2 regions of the Lysinibacillus sp. NPDC059133 genome follow, and region 2 is predicted to be linked to the other one. Evidence: riboswitches for the same ligand, from Rfam matches in the RefSeq annotation. Region 2 holds a riboswitch; the other holds the start of a gene.
What was found. A riboswitch is a leader RNA that binds a small molecule or an ion and turns the genes downstream of it on or off. The one in region 2 is predicted to bind glycine.
Positions count from the first base shown of each region.

Region 1 (7,170 bases), on a different contig from region 2:
CTACAAATGGCATTACATAACAGTTGAAGAAAGTTACATCTGTTTCAGATCCTGCTCCGTAAATAACTCGTCCAGCTGGAATGAATTTTAATGATACTAACTGCTCATAAAACTTTTCAAACCATTCTTGGCGTTTCTCTAGTGTTTTTTCAACAGCAGCAAGTCCTGTTGCATTTCGTTTTGCGATTTGTTCATAAAATATTTCAAGAGGCTTTTCTAGCACGTCAATTGAACGCGTTATCACACCCGTTTCTTGTTCTTTCGGATCATCTAAAGCACTACGGTAATCTTCCTGAATCAAAATTTCTGCTGTTTTCGTAGACATATCAAGCTTTTGGATTGTCCCTAAACCACGTGCAGGGAATTTTGGATCTGACTTCACTGTTAATACGACGAAATCACCAGCTTTTAACGTTTTCTTCTCCGTATCCTTAAACGAGTAGCGATCGATCATCACAAGTCTTGATACACCTTTATGCGTAATGTGCATATCAGGTGTTACAGGATGAACCTGTGGAAATTGTTCAATATCTTTGTTTAACTGTTCAAATTTGTTTACTTCGGGTTGATGATTTGTAAGTACCATCGTTTTGCCTCCCTTGTTTTCTGCATTACAATAATAAATACACAATATCACGTGTCGTTAAACACTACATATTGTGTATGTTTCTTTAAAAAAGATACTATATATAGTTTTTTAATTCAACACTTGCAATTTCGAATAGAATCCGAACCACTTGTTATTACAAGGGTTGAACGATAAAAAATATTTTTCTTATACTATTTCAGGAATGCCGATCAACCATTTTTATCCATTCAACTTTTATTAGAAGATGTCGATTTACGTTACGGGCTACTGCTTTCCTGCGGGAGTCAAGTAGCCCTTCACTACAATCAGCTAAAAACAGGCATTTATAAGCAAAATATCAACAAAAAAAATCCTTTTATCGCTTACTAACAAAACAATATTTAATACTATTTCTTGTTATTTTTTGAAGTTCCAATCATCACATGCATATTTTTTTTCTTCAAGTGCATGCACATATTCTAATTGCTCCTCAGAAAGTGTAAATGGTTTTAAATCAATTTGCAACGATTTTGCAAAACCATCTCTAAAAGCTGTCACACATTGTTCAATAGTCACGGGTTCTTTAACAAGGTTATTGATAGCAACCGCTTTCTCAGGCATCTTTCTACGCATACGTGCCTTCGCCTCTTCACTTGAAAAATTGAAAACAGACAATAATTTCTCTTGATCTAAATCTAGTAAAATGGCTCCGTGCTGTAAAATAACACCTTTTTGACGAGTTTGTGCACTACCTGCTACTTTTTTACCTTCTACTACAAGCTCATACCAGCTTGGCGCATCAAAGCAAACTGCACTTTTAGGTTTCTTTAAATCCGCTCTTTGTTCTTCGGTATTAGGCACACTAAAATAAGCATCCATACCTAGATTATGAAAACCTTGCAATATCCCTTCACTTAACACTCTATATGCCTCTGTCACTGATTCAGGCATATCTGGATAGCTTTCTGAAACAATGACGCTATATGTCAACTCATGTTCATGTAAAACGGCTCTACCACCTGTTGGTCGACGAACAAAGCCTAAACCTTGTTCTTGCACAGCCTCGAAATTAATATCTCTTTTCGCCTGCTGAAAATAGCCAATCGAAAGTGTTGCTGGCTCCCACTCATAAAAACGAATGACTGGTGGAATTAAACCTTCACTATGCCAATCAAGTAATGCCTCATCTAAAGCCATATTAAAAGAAGGGCTACATTTCCCTGAATTTAGAAAATACCAAGTTGTCATATTTTCATCTCCTACAAATATTTAATTGAACATTAGCTAACGTGTACAAAAATAAGTCTCATCACCATAACGTGGGGTTGATTTCCGTTCCGGCTGGGCGCTTTCCTGGGGGCGTCGGGCCAACAGATGTTTTTTGTGCGAAAGGGTAGTGCTAACGTAGCGACAGCGACATGAGGTTGGTCACGAAGGCGTTATCACAGGATGTGATGCTTTTACCCTTCGTTCCTCTATCGCTGATCCCCAAGGAGTCGCCCTGCCTTCACTCCAATCAACCTATATATGGCATACGTTTTAACAAATGTCATCCTTCTCTAGATGATGAGCAAAAAACAATACTTCTCAAAATTTTGACACTCTGCGTTTAGTTCTATTCTTTATTGAATTAATCATCCACCCAAGTCTATGAATGTAGTGGAATGATTCTGTGACCTTTCACTAATAACATCCATAAATAAAGATAGATTAATTCTAGCCACAATCTAATTAATTTTATCAAACTCATTGGACTATCGCTAGCGCATCTTTTATAATAATAAAGAAGATAGAAAGGGGTAAGAAATTTTGTTGAACATACTTATCACAATCGGTGTAATTTTAGTAGTCGTAATTGCATATATCGGCATCAATGCCCTACGACTAAAAAAGGCCGTAACAAACCTAACACAAGAACAATTTATTGAAGGCTATCGTAAAGCACAGCTTATCGATGTACGTGAGCAAAAAGAATTTGATGCAGGCCACATTCTAGGCGCACGAAATGTTCCTTCAACAACTCTACGTCAACGTCACAAAGAAATTCGCCCAGATTTACCAGTATATTTATACTGTCAAAATACAGGCCGTAGCTCACGTGCTGCTTTATTTCTTAAAAAACGTGGCTACAACCAAATTTACCAACTTCAAGGTGGCTTCCGTACTTGGACAGGTAAAATAAAGACAAAAAAATAATAGTAAAAAATCGTTAAGGCATTAGTGACTACTATATATAAATTTACTCACGGAAACTAAGTAAATTAATATATCTCTACTTCACTTTGTTTAACACAAAGAGAAACCATCTCAAATGACTATGAGATGGTTTCTTTTTTGCAAAAAATTCTGAGTTTCTACTATATTATATTTATTGTTTAACGTCTGACAACTTATTTCTTGCTCTCCAAGTTCTTGATCATACATGGGACAGAAAAAAGTAGAACGAGAGGCAATATACTGCCCACACCACATTCACTTTCCATTACCAAAATTCTAACCGTATCCCTCACTCGTTCCTCGCCTCTTTTACCCCTTTATACCAAACATTAAATATTATCCATATTTTAACGTATGTCTAAAAATACTATTTTTCGTAAAGTTTTTACCTAGACGAACTCCAATCTTCTTTTTTTTCGATACTGACTGAAATTTATCCTTGAATAATTATGGTAGCACTGATAGGATGTATAATATCTTAAAACAATGTCATTAAGACATACAATACAAGCTATGAATGCTATGGATAAAACTATAGCAGGAGCAGTTCTGGAGAGAGCGCATTTTGCGTCGCCGAAGGGTTCACTATCTCAGGCAAAAGGACAGAGGAGTAATATCAACTTTCATCATGAAAGCTATACCACACGAATGTTTTCTTTTTTTGCATACAACATTCGCAATCGGTATTTGTTATTCTGTCGTTTACGGGACTAGTGTCACTACTAGTCTCTTTTTTATTTCCAGTCATAGTTTTTACGTATCTTTGAGGGGGAGCAACGTGGAACAACAACAACAATTAAAACGTGATTTAAAAAATCGCCATGTGCAGCTCATTGCCATTGGCGGAACAATCGGTACAGGTTTATTTTTAGGCTCCGGTAAAGCCATTGCTTTAGCTGGACCTTCCATCATCTTTGCCTATCTAATTGTCGGAACCGCCTTATTTTTCGTCATGCGGGCGTTAGGCGAACTGTTATTATCAAATGCTGGCTATACATCATTTACTGATTTTGCATCCGAATACATAGGACCTTGGGCAGGTTACATCACCGGCTGGACATACTGGTTCTGCTGGATTATGACCGCTATGGCAGATATTATTGCTGTCGGCGTTTATGTACAATATTGGTTTGATATACCACAATGGGTGCCTGCAATTGGCTGTTTAGTACTGTTATTAATGTTGAATTTATTAACTGTAAAACTATTTGGCGAACTAGAATTTTGGTTTGCACTTATAAAAGTCATAACAATTGTGGCACTGATTGTGATTGGACTATTCATGTTATTTACAGGTTTTCAAACAAGCTCTGGCACAGTTTCTGTTGAAAATCTTTGGGCACATGGCGGGTTATTCCCGAATGGCCTTCACGGATTCCTAATGGCATTCCAAATGGTTGTTTTCGCTTTTGTTGGTGTCGAGTTAGTAGGGGTTTCTGCTGCGGAAACAGCCAATCCTAAAAAAAATATTCCTTCTGCCATTAACAAAATTCCATTACGCATTTTATTATTCTACGTAGGGGCATTATTTGTTATTTTATGCATTAATCCTTGGAATGAAATGTCTGCCTCTAGTAGTCCATTTGTACAAGTATTTACACTAGCTGGTATTCCAATTGCTGCGGGTATTATTAATTTTGTCGTTCTAACATCTGCAGCTTCAGCTGGTAATAGTGGTTTATTTTCTACAAGCCGCATGCTTTTTAATCTTGGAAACAACAAACAAGCTTCACCAACGTTTGCAAAGCTCAATAAAAACAGTGTACCAAGTAACGCACTTGTTGTGTCTGCAATTGTTGTATCCGTTGGTGCATTACTAAGTAAATTAATGCCTGAAAACGCCTTTAGTGTTGTTACAACAATTAGTGCCATTTGCTTTATCTGGGTGTGGAGTATTATATTAATCTCTCATATCATCTATAAACGTAAAAATCGTGCACTTCATGAAGCATCAATTTTCAAGGCACCTTTCACTCCGTTCGTGAACTATTTAGTACTTGTCTTCTTTGCATTTTTATTAGTAGTAATGTTCATTTCAGAGGCAACACGTACCGCATTACTATTGACACCAATTTGGTTTATTTTGCTGCTGATTATTTATAAGATGAAAAGAAAGAAAGCAATACGCTAAGTTGTATCGCCCTGGATAGTGACACTTTAAGCAAAGTGAAGCTATTCAGGGCTTTTTTATAGCAAATGAACGGTATAATCCTTGGCGGATGTATAGAAATCCGCTGAAAAAAGTAAAAAAGATGACTCCATTTACTGAAGTCATCTTTCATTTGATTGAATCCGTGACATCCGCCACACCCGCTGAATGAAGTTAAAAAATATTCATATTCCACTCGGTAGCGATATACTTAAGTAAATTCACTCCGGCTACGCTATTCCCGATGTCATCAATTGCTGGTCCGTATATGCCAATACCGCATCCTACAGGAAAAGGTGAGTCTAAGCCTGCATGACTTGGCACAGCCACCAAAATCGCTCCGGAAACGCCACTTTTAGCGGGTAACCCGATAAATGCAGCAAATTTACCAGAAGCATTATACATACCGCAAGTAACCATCAATGCCTTTGCTAATTTTGCTACTTGCTTAGGAAAAAGCTGTGTTTTTGTTAGAGGATGATAACCATCATTGGCGATTACTAAACCAATCATCGCTAAATCCGAAACATTTACTTCAATTGCACATTGTTTCAAGTAAACCTCCAATGCCTCCTCTACAGAACAGTCTAAAAAGCCAGAATCCATTAAATAATAGGCTAATGAACGATTTCGATTTGCAGTTTGCCACTCAGATTGATAAACCTCATCATTAACCTTTAATTTCTTACCAACCATTTGTTCTAAAAAAGAAAGGATTTTTGACACCTTCTCTTGCGGTGAATTTCCGGAAAGCATAGACGATACTGTAATAGCTCCTGCATTAATCATTGGATTAAAAGGTTTTCCAGGCTGATGGCTTTCAAGACGAATGATGGAATTAAAGGTATCACCTGTAGGTTCAACATCTACTCGCTCTAGAACATAGGGTAACCCCCGATCCATACACGCTAAAATAAATGTAACGACCTTTGAAACACTTTGCAGAGTAAATAGTTCCGTTGTATCTCCGGCTTTCATTTCGTCATTATTAGTACCGATAATCGAAATTGCTAATTGATTTGGATCTTTTTCAGCTAAAGCAGGAATATAACTTGCGCATTGTCCCTCTTTAGCAAAAGGACGAAACTGTTCCACCCATTCTGCCGCAAGTTGATTATTATTATGATTGTTATGTTCTGTCGGCATTTTGTAATCTCCTTTCAAAAAATGGCATCTTACGCCATAGCTCGTCTTTAAGTACACTTTACTAAAAAAAATGAATAATAGGCAAAAACAGAGCCTCCATAGTTTACCCTACAAAGACTCTATTTGGTATATTTTTATCAATTATGCCTCGGCATAATTGCGTCCGGAGACGTGACGTCATCCAACTTTTGACCTTTATCGGAACACTTTCTCGTTTTATCACCCAACTTTTGAATTTTATCGATAAACTTTCTCGTTTTATCACCCAACTTTTAATTTTTATTGACATCCTCATGCATGGCGCGCACATTAAAACCCCGAATAATTTCGTTATTCGGGGTTTGGCTTTTAAACGATTTTATAAATCGTTTGCATACATTTTCTTATATAAAATTTCTAATTTTTTCGAGAGCTTACCATAGGCAGTTTGCCAAGTTTTACGAGCTGCTTCATTATCTTCTGTCGCAGGTACATAAAGAGCATGTACATCGGCTACTTTTTTCAAGTCACTCTCGGCTTGTGTTAGTTTAGAATAATTTTTCACGACGCTCTTTTCCGAAGAACTAAGGCCATCATATGCTGTTCGGATTTCTTTTACTTTCGTTTCCAAGTCATCAATATATTCACCATTTACAATCAGTGAATTAATGGATTCAACTAATTTCAAAGCACTTTCATTAGACTGTTGTTGACCTTGATCTTTATCAATAATGGATTGTCGTATTTCTGGACTAATTAAACTCATTTGTTTTGAAGTTAGCTTATTAAAAGCTTTAATAACAGTTGTTGGGTTACTAGTAAATGATTTTTCATACGTCTTCATAAATGATTCTACTTTTTTCACATCGGAAACCGCTGTTGTTAAGATCGACGCATTCGTAATACGTTTTTTATCACTAGAGCTTAGCTTTTTATATTGAGTTGAAAGCTCATTAATCTTTTCTATTGATACTGTATACGAATCATTATCATTTGAGACCATTTTTGCAATTTCATTATTTAATGTTGTGATATCTGGTGCATTACCGTTTTCTAGACGATTATTGAGCAAATCTTCATATTGCTGTTTGGCTAAATGCTGTTGATTTGC
Region 1 is NZ_JBHZDH010000014.1:80,166-87,335, forward strand. Features, by position in the region: partial or broken gene ACFXN8_RS10185 (ribonucleotide reductase N-terminal alpha domain-containing protein) at 1-586, opposite strand, end outside; gene ACFXN8_RS10190 (lipoate--protein ligase family protein) at 986-1,816, opposite strand; gene ACFXN8_RS10195 (rhodanese-like domain-containing protein) at 2,381-2,764, shown strand; glycine riboswitch at 3,325-3,401, shown strand; gene ACFXN8_RS10200 (amino acid permease) at 3,564-4,916, shown strand; gene ACFXN8_RS10205 (glutaminase) at 5,109-6,080, opposite strand; gene ACFXN8_RS10210 (hypothetical protein) at 6,439-7,170, opposite strand, start outside.
Region 1: linked by a shared signal. The riboswitch ahead of ACFXN8_RS10200 (amino acid permease) and the one ahead of gcvT (glycine cleavage system aminomethyltransferase GcvT) in region 2 are both predicted to bind glycine.

Region 2 (7,170 bases):
TGCTCCGTCATAGGTAAATAACGATGTTTCATAAATGTAGGTCCCTCTTTTCAAATATTATTTTGAACGTTTGTAAAACGGTGTTTCAACTGTTACTACCTTTAAGTGCTTACCACGGATTTCGATTTCCAATTCAGTTCCGATAGTTGCGAATTGGCTGTCAATTAATGCGTGACCAACATTACGTTTAGAAGAAGGAAGCTGTGTACCTGTTGTCACTTCACCGATTTCCTGACCATCCTTCAACACTTTATAGCCATGACGAGGAATTCCTTTATCAATCATTTCAATGCCAACAATTTTACGTGACAGCCCATTTTCTTTTTGTGCCACTAATGCATCATGACCATTAAAATCCTCTTTATTTAACTTCACAGCAAAACCAATACCAGCCTCAAGAGGTGAAATTGTCGCTGATAGCTCTTGCCCGTATAATGGAAGACCTGCTTCAAAACGAAGTGTATCTCGGCAGCCTAAACCTGCAGGAACTACACCTTTGTCTTTTCCAGCCTCTAAGATTTTACTCCATAATGCTTTAATATCTTCTGGAGAGCCGTATAGTTCAAAACCATCTTCTCCTGTGTAACCGCTACGAGATACTAACGCTTTATGACCAGCAACTTCAACATCTGCTTGGAAACGGAAATATTTAATCGTTTGTAAATCAGTATCTGTTAATGTTTGAAGAACTTCTTCTGCTAATGGACCTTGAAGGGCAATTTGTGCATAAGCCTCTGATTGGTTGTCGATCGTCACATCATATTGATGTTGATTTTCCATCATCCACTCATAATCTTTTTCAATATTTGACGCGTTCACGCATAGTAAATAATGATTGTCTGCTAATTTATACGTTAATAAATCATCGACAACACCACCATCTTCATAGCACATTGCATTATATTGCGCTTGACCTACTGCAATTTTGGAAATATCATTTGTCAAAAGATTTTGTAAAAACTCTAGTGAATTAGGTCCAGTTACTAAAATCTCCCCCATATGTGATACATCAAATAAGCCAGCACGATTACGTACTGCATCATGCTCTTCTTTAATAGAAGAGAATTGCACTGGTAATTCCCATCCACCGAAGTCAATTGTTTTTCCGCCATGTGTTGCATATTCTTCAAATAGAGGTGTACGTTGTAATTCGTTCGTCATTGTTTTTGCTCCCTTATTGTTCGTTACATTTTTACTGATAGTAGTTCGTCTGTTTTTTTATTTGTACAGTCATGCTTTCCCTGTTTGTTCATCAAAAAGAGGAACTAACAACATTAGGTAAAACATTTAGACATAAAAAAAGACAGACGAACCCCTTTTCGGGATTCTCTGTCCTTGCACCTGAAAGTTACACCAGACTGGCTCGCATACCTACAATGCCAATCAGCCGGCTTTCCCCTTTGGTGGCTGTTGTACTACAGCTCTCTCCAGAGTTGCGTCTTATACGAGTCCTTTTACCTGAGAGATTCATAACTTTTTGTTACTTGCTCCTTCGGTGACGTCTACACGTGCTCTCCCCGTACAGTCATCCGCCCAAGTTTCAACTTGGTACTATTTAGTATTCAATGAACATTAAGTAACTTATTTGTCTATATCCTAACATTAATTGCATTGAAAAGGCAATCATTTTTTAATTTATATTAAAACACGAACATTTTAATAAATCTAATGTATCATAGTTCGCCTTTTAGCCTTTTGACTTGGAATGCTAAATACTCAAGAATTTGACGGATTGTTCTCCCCTCTGTTAACACTTGTATATGCCCTACTTCACGATAGAACTTTCTTCTGTAATGATACAGCTGCTCTAACTCCTCTTTCGTCGAGCTCTGTACAATCGGTCTGTTCGGATCATGCTGTATTCGTTTGTAAATATCTTCGAATGTCGCATCTAAAAAAAACACGAGTCCACTGCGCCTCATTATTTTTCGATTTTCAGCATTGATTGCAACTCCACCACCAGTTGAAATAATACAAGCTTCGTCTCGGAAATTTTTCAAAAATTCTGTTTCTATTTCTCGAAAACGTGCTTCTCCATATTTTTCAAATATCTGTGGAATTGTCATACCCTGCTGCCTAACAATCTCATGATCCATATCATAATATGGCATCTTTAACAAATAACTTAAACGCCTTCCTAACGCACTTTTCCCGCAGCCCATAAAGCCCACTAAATATATTTTTCGCATTCGAATCACCTTCTTATAACTACGATTCTACACTGTCTGACAAAATTTGTCCTAATAAATTTACCGTAGCTCGAACATTCAGCTTTTCTAGGCCATCGTATGTTCGAAACTGAATCTCATAAGACGTACAATACGTAAGAACAAAAGTAGTTACAAAAAATAATAATGCAATTGCGATTAAAAAAATAGCCCCTCTGTCATTTTTCAATAACTGGAACATAGAAAGTTCGCTCCTTTTTGATACCACTTGGAAGTTCAACAGCTACTGTTAACATATCTTTTTCATATTGGAACTGGCATTTATTAATACCAATTAGCATTGGTACATGACCACCATTTACTTGATCACGAATAATATTGCTATAACAATCAATATGATGAATAGTATCTGCTGCCTGGAAGGTTATTCTCTTTTGATCTTTCCGAATCGTAAATGATGAAACATCATTTACATACATATTCAAATCATAAACAAAAAGCTCCCACTTTGATTGCTCATCAGATAACACCGTTATTTTCATTTCTGCAAACCAAAGCATGATGAACACAACAAGATGGGCAATAAACACAAAAACAACTAATTGAAATAACGCTTCTAATAATGTATAGCCTCGCTCATTCATCGACTTCACCTGTCAGTTGTATACATTTTTTACGTAATTCTCGGGTATTTTGAAAGCTTACGCATATCCCTTGTCCATTCAAAGACCACTGAAATTCTATATTTTCAATTGTTTTAGTGCCTTCCGTTTGCTGTAGATAGCGATATTGCTTTAAGCCTTCATAGGCCGTTTCAGCTGCAATAACTTCCAACTTCTTGTTATAAAGAGTCGTTTTCATCGTATAGCTAATTGGTATTAATGTCGTGCATAATAACATGACAATGACTACTGATAATATTGTTTCCACAAATGAATAACCAGATTCATTCAACCCTCGATCTCCCTCGTCCTAATGTAATCACAACCTTTTTATTGCCTTGAGGCGTTTTAAAATAAACAGTCCCTGGCGTCATGACGTTTCCATTATAGTTGTATATAATCGTGTAAATTGAACTCGATGCAGGCATAAACTCAACCCCTTTCGGAAAAGGGCGTTCATATAATTCTGTAAAAATATCCTTTTTAATAATGTATCTCTTTGATGAACTCTCAAACTTCATCGATATATATTCCCTTTGATGCATACTATAAGTTTGGATATATTGGATATCTAATTGAATTTGCGTAAAAAATTGCTCAAGCTCCCTAGTCTCCGCTGCTTTTAACGAATACTTGACGACAATCGCTGACAAACACATCACGATAAACAATACCATTAACATTTCAACAAACGTATAGCCACGCTCACTTTTAATAACATCCATCAGTTACTAGAACCAGTATCGGTAGAAGTTTTCGCCAATCGTACCTCCCCATCCTTAGTTATCATAATCTCTTCTTTATTAGGGCAGGTCGTTTCATTCTTCTTCAAATAGCCTTTCTCTACCAAATCTTGAATTGTTGGATAAGCCATAAAATCTACTCGATACGCCTCTACCTGCCCTTGCACCATGGACACATAGGCTTTACAGCCCTTCTCATCGACAGTAGCAAAATGTTTTGTAACATTGGGGATTGTAATTAATATTAATATGGAAATAATCAGAAGAACAATTAACATTTCTATCAATGTAAAACCCGCTTGCTGCTTTATACGTTTCATTATTATCCTCCTATACTAGTTCAATCATGTGATATATTGGCCATAATAAACTTACATATGCAGCAACTATGCACATCGCAATAATGATAAAGAAGGTAGGCTGCACAAAAGCAAGGATTTTATGCAGTAGTTGCTCTTGCTTTTCCGTCAATAATTCGCTGTACAGTACTAGCTCTTTTCCTAAATAACCACTTTGCTCTCCATGTTCAACAAATGTCGAGAAATCCTTCTGCCAAACTGTCATCAACTTAACAGCTTGTGTTAGCGTATCACCAAAAACAACACGATCTTTTATACATCGCGCTAGATATTGTAGAAACGGTTGAAGTTGCTGCTCCTCCAAAATTTGTAGACTTGCCTGTAAAGAAAACCCACTTTGTAGCAGACTACCTAAATAAGCAGCAAATTGTCTCGTCAAAGACATTCGTATATAAAACCGAATCAAAGGAGTTTTTAAGATAATATTTAGCTGGCGAGCAATTGGACGTCGTTTGAGATAAAGGTAAAAAATCAAAATGCTACAAAACATCACTATGCCTGCGAACATTAAAGCATCGGGAAGATGCAATAATGCCTTTGACAAAGCAATGCTTGTCTCCTCTGCCCCGGCAGTTCGACTTGTCACCATTTTTTCTATATTAGGAAAAAATACGGTGCGAAATACTAAAAACAACAGCAACAAAAATAGAATGAGTACTACTGGATACAAGAGCAGCTTCATTAATTTTTTCTTCATCGTTTCACTCAAAGTCATTTGCTTTGCCACGCCTTTTAACGTCTCAATCATATGTCCATTGTTTTCTGCAACTGTAATGGCTAATAAATGCTGTTTTGGAAGTTGTAATGCTTCAAACACTCCTGAAACACCGACTCCTTGTCTCAGCTTTGCATTGATTAACTTTTGTATGTCTTCATGCGCTTCAATATGATGAGGTAATAGTATAGAAATAGCCTGCGGGAATAAATAACCTTCCTGCATTAACACACTTAATCGACTAAAAAAATGAGCTTGCTCCCTTACTCGCCATTTTGTTGCCTTATTGTAAGCCAACAAAATGCTTTCAATAAACTTTCGTATTCGCATAGTGCTGACTCTCTATTACTTCTTTTTGACCTGCAAGTGTTAAATTATGTGGTAGCTCATAGCTAGTTTTTTGCATAATTGCTTTGATGGCCATTTGAAGATGGACATCACTTAATATTTCAAACAAAGCACGGCGTTCTTCCTGTATTTTTGGTGATTGGAATAGTGTTTGAGCAACAATGCCTACCACAGTTTGACGAAGTTCTTCTATTGATACACCCAAGTCAAGAAATCGATAAAGGCAGTTTACCGAATCCTTGGCATGAATGGTCGAGACCACTAAATGACCTGTTAAAGAAGCCTCAATTGCGATTTTTGCAGTCTCTTTATCACGTATTTCCCCAATCATAATAACGTCAGGTGAGTGGCGTAAAATAGCCTTTAAACCTGCAGCATATGTAACGCCAGCTCGTTCGTTTACTTGAATCTGCAAAAGATTAGCCTGGTTATTTTCTACAGGGTCTTCTAAAGAAATGACATGACGATTTAGCTCTGTCGAACAAAAATGGATAAGAGAATACAAGGATGTGGACTTACCAGAGCCTGTTGCACCTGTGAAACATAAAAGTCCCTGTTGATGTTTCACTAGTTCCATCAACATGTTCGCAGCATATTTAGAATAAGATAAGGAAGTAAGTGGGAATGCATGATTTTGTAGAAGTAGACGGATAATTAGGCTTTCTTTTAAAAATACGGAGGGAAGTGTCGAGACACGAAAGGCATATTGATCTTGTTCCATAGCTTTTTGGAAGGAGCCGCTTTGGGGTTTTCGCCGCTCGCTAATATCTAATGCCGCTGAAAATTTATAAAAGGAAATCATTCGTTCCGCAAGATCGTTTGGTAACTCACCTGCTTGGAGGAGCTTATCATATTTGCGAAAATAAATACGATATCGCACGCTTTCTGGAACTAATAATAAATCTGATGCACCGAAATGATAGGCTTTTAGTAAAAGTTGCTCACATTTTCGTTCAACAACCGTTTCAAAATTCTGCATATTCGCACCCCTCTTCTGGTTTATTCGAATATGACCGCTCTATTCGTTAGTTCCTAGTATAGATAGGAACCTGTCGCAAGAAAAGCCCTTTTCTTAAATTAAAAATTTGCTATAAAATTTCCTGCCAAACTTTTTTTTTTTGCGATAAAAATGTGGATAGCTTGCTAATTTCCACTAAATAAGAACATAAACTTAAAAAAATATCAAAACAGGTTAGAAACGAAGCTACATGCGCAAAATAGCCAACTATCCGAAAAAAGTCTCAGATAGTTGGCCATTCGTTGTACGTATTTATCCGCGATATCTGAAATATATGCTGAACTTCCGAAAATTGGTTCACCTAACTCAATAAAAGCACAAATACTTTATCTGGTTTTAGAAAGATAAAAAGGCTTTAGTTTTTTCTTTTCTGTACTTTTTTTCTATATTCATACTTTTTTTCACCATTTATCATTGATAAAAAATATTTTTCTTTAAGGCTCATTAATAAAATAGTATCTTTTTTTCGATAATATCTTTAATTTTCATAAAAGTTTTACAATCCCTTATTAGATTCTTTAGCGTTTCATTACTAAACATTTAGAATATTTTTCGCTGATAAATAGCCGTGGTAATTCCCCATAAAATAGCATAGATATAGCTAATCGGTATTAATGTCGTGCATACTAACATGACAATGACTACTGATAAAATCGTTTCTACAAATGAATAACCAGATTCATTCAACCCTCGATCTCCCTCGTCCTAATGTAATCACAACCTTTTAATACCTTGAGGCGTTTTAAAATAAACAGTCCCTGGCATCATGACGTTTCCATTATAGTTGTACATAATCGTGTAAATTGAACTCGATACAGACATAAACTCAATCCCTTTCGGAAAAGGGCGTTCATATAATTCTGTAAAAATATTCTTTTTAATAATGTATCTCTTTGATGAACTCTCAAACTTCATCGAGATATGCTCCCTTTGATGCATACTATAAGTTTGTATATATTGGATATCTAAAATTTGTGTAAAAAATTTTAATGGAAAATTTTAGGAATAACCAAGAATGATACTATCAAGAAATTTGGTATCATTGATTGAAATGCTAATGGTATTGTTTATCGTTATGTGTTTGTCAGCGATTGTCGTCAAGTATTCCTTAAAAGCAACGGAGACTAGGGAGCTTGAATCACAAAAAAGAGACCATT
Region 2 is NZ_JBHZDH010000024.1:28,543-35,712, forward strand. Features, by position in the region: gene gcvPA (aminomethyl-transferring glycine dehydrogenase subunit GcvPA) at 1-32, opposite strand, end outside; gene gcvT (glycine cleavage system aminomethyltransferase GcvT) at 58-1,161, opposite strand; glycine riboswitch at 1,437-1,529, opposite strand; gene ACFXN8_RS14050 (shikimate kinase) at 1,674-2,189, opposite strand; gene ACFXN8_RS14055 (hypothetical protein) at 2,209-2,409, opposite strand; gene comGF (competence type IV pilus minor pilin ComGF) at 2,387-2,812, opposite strand; gene ACFXN8_RS14065 (hypothetical protein) at 2,805-3,122, opposite strand; gene comGD (competence type IV pilus minor pilin ComGD) at 3,115-3,555, opposite strand; gene comGC (competence type IV pilus major pilin ComGC) at 3,555-3,893, opposite strand; gene comGB (competence type IV pilus assembly protein ComGB) at 3,904-4,977, opposite strand; gene comGA (competence type IV pilus ATPase ComGA) at 4,955-5,974, opposite strand; gene ACFXN8_RS14090 (hypothetical protein) at 6,554-6,700, opposite strand; gene ACFXN8_RS14095 (hypothetical protein) at 6,728-6,928, opposite strand.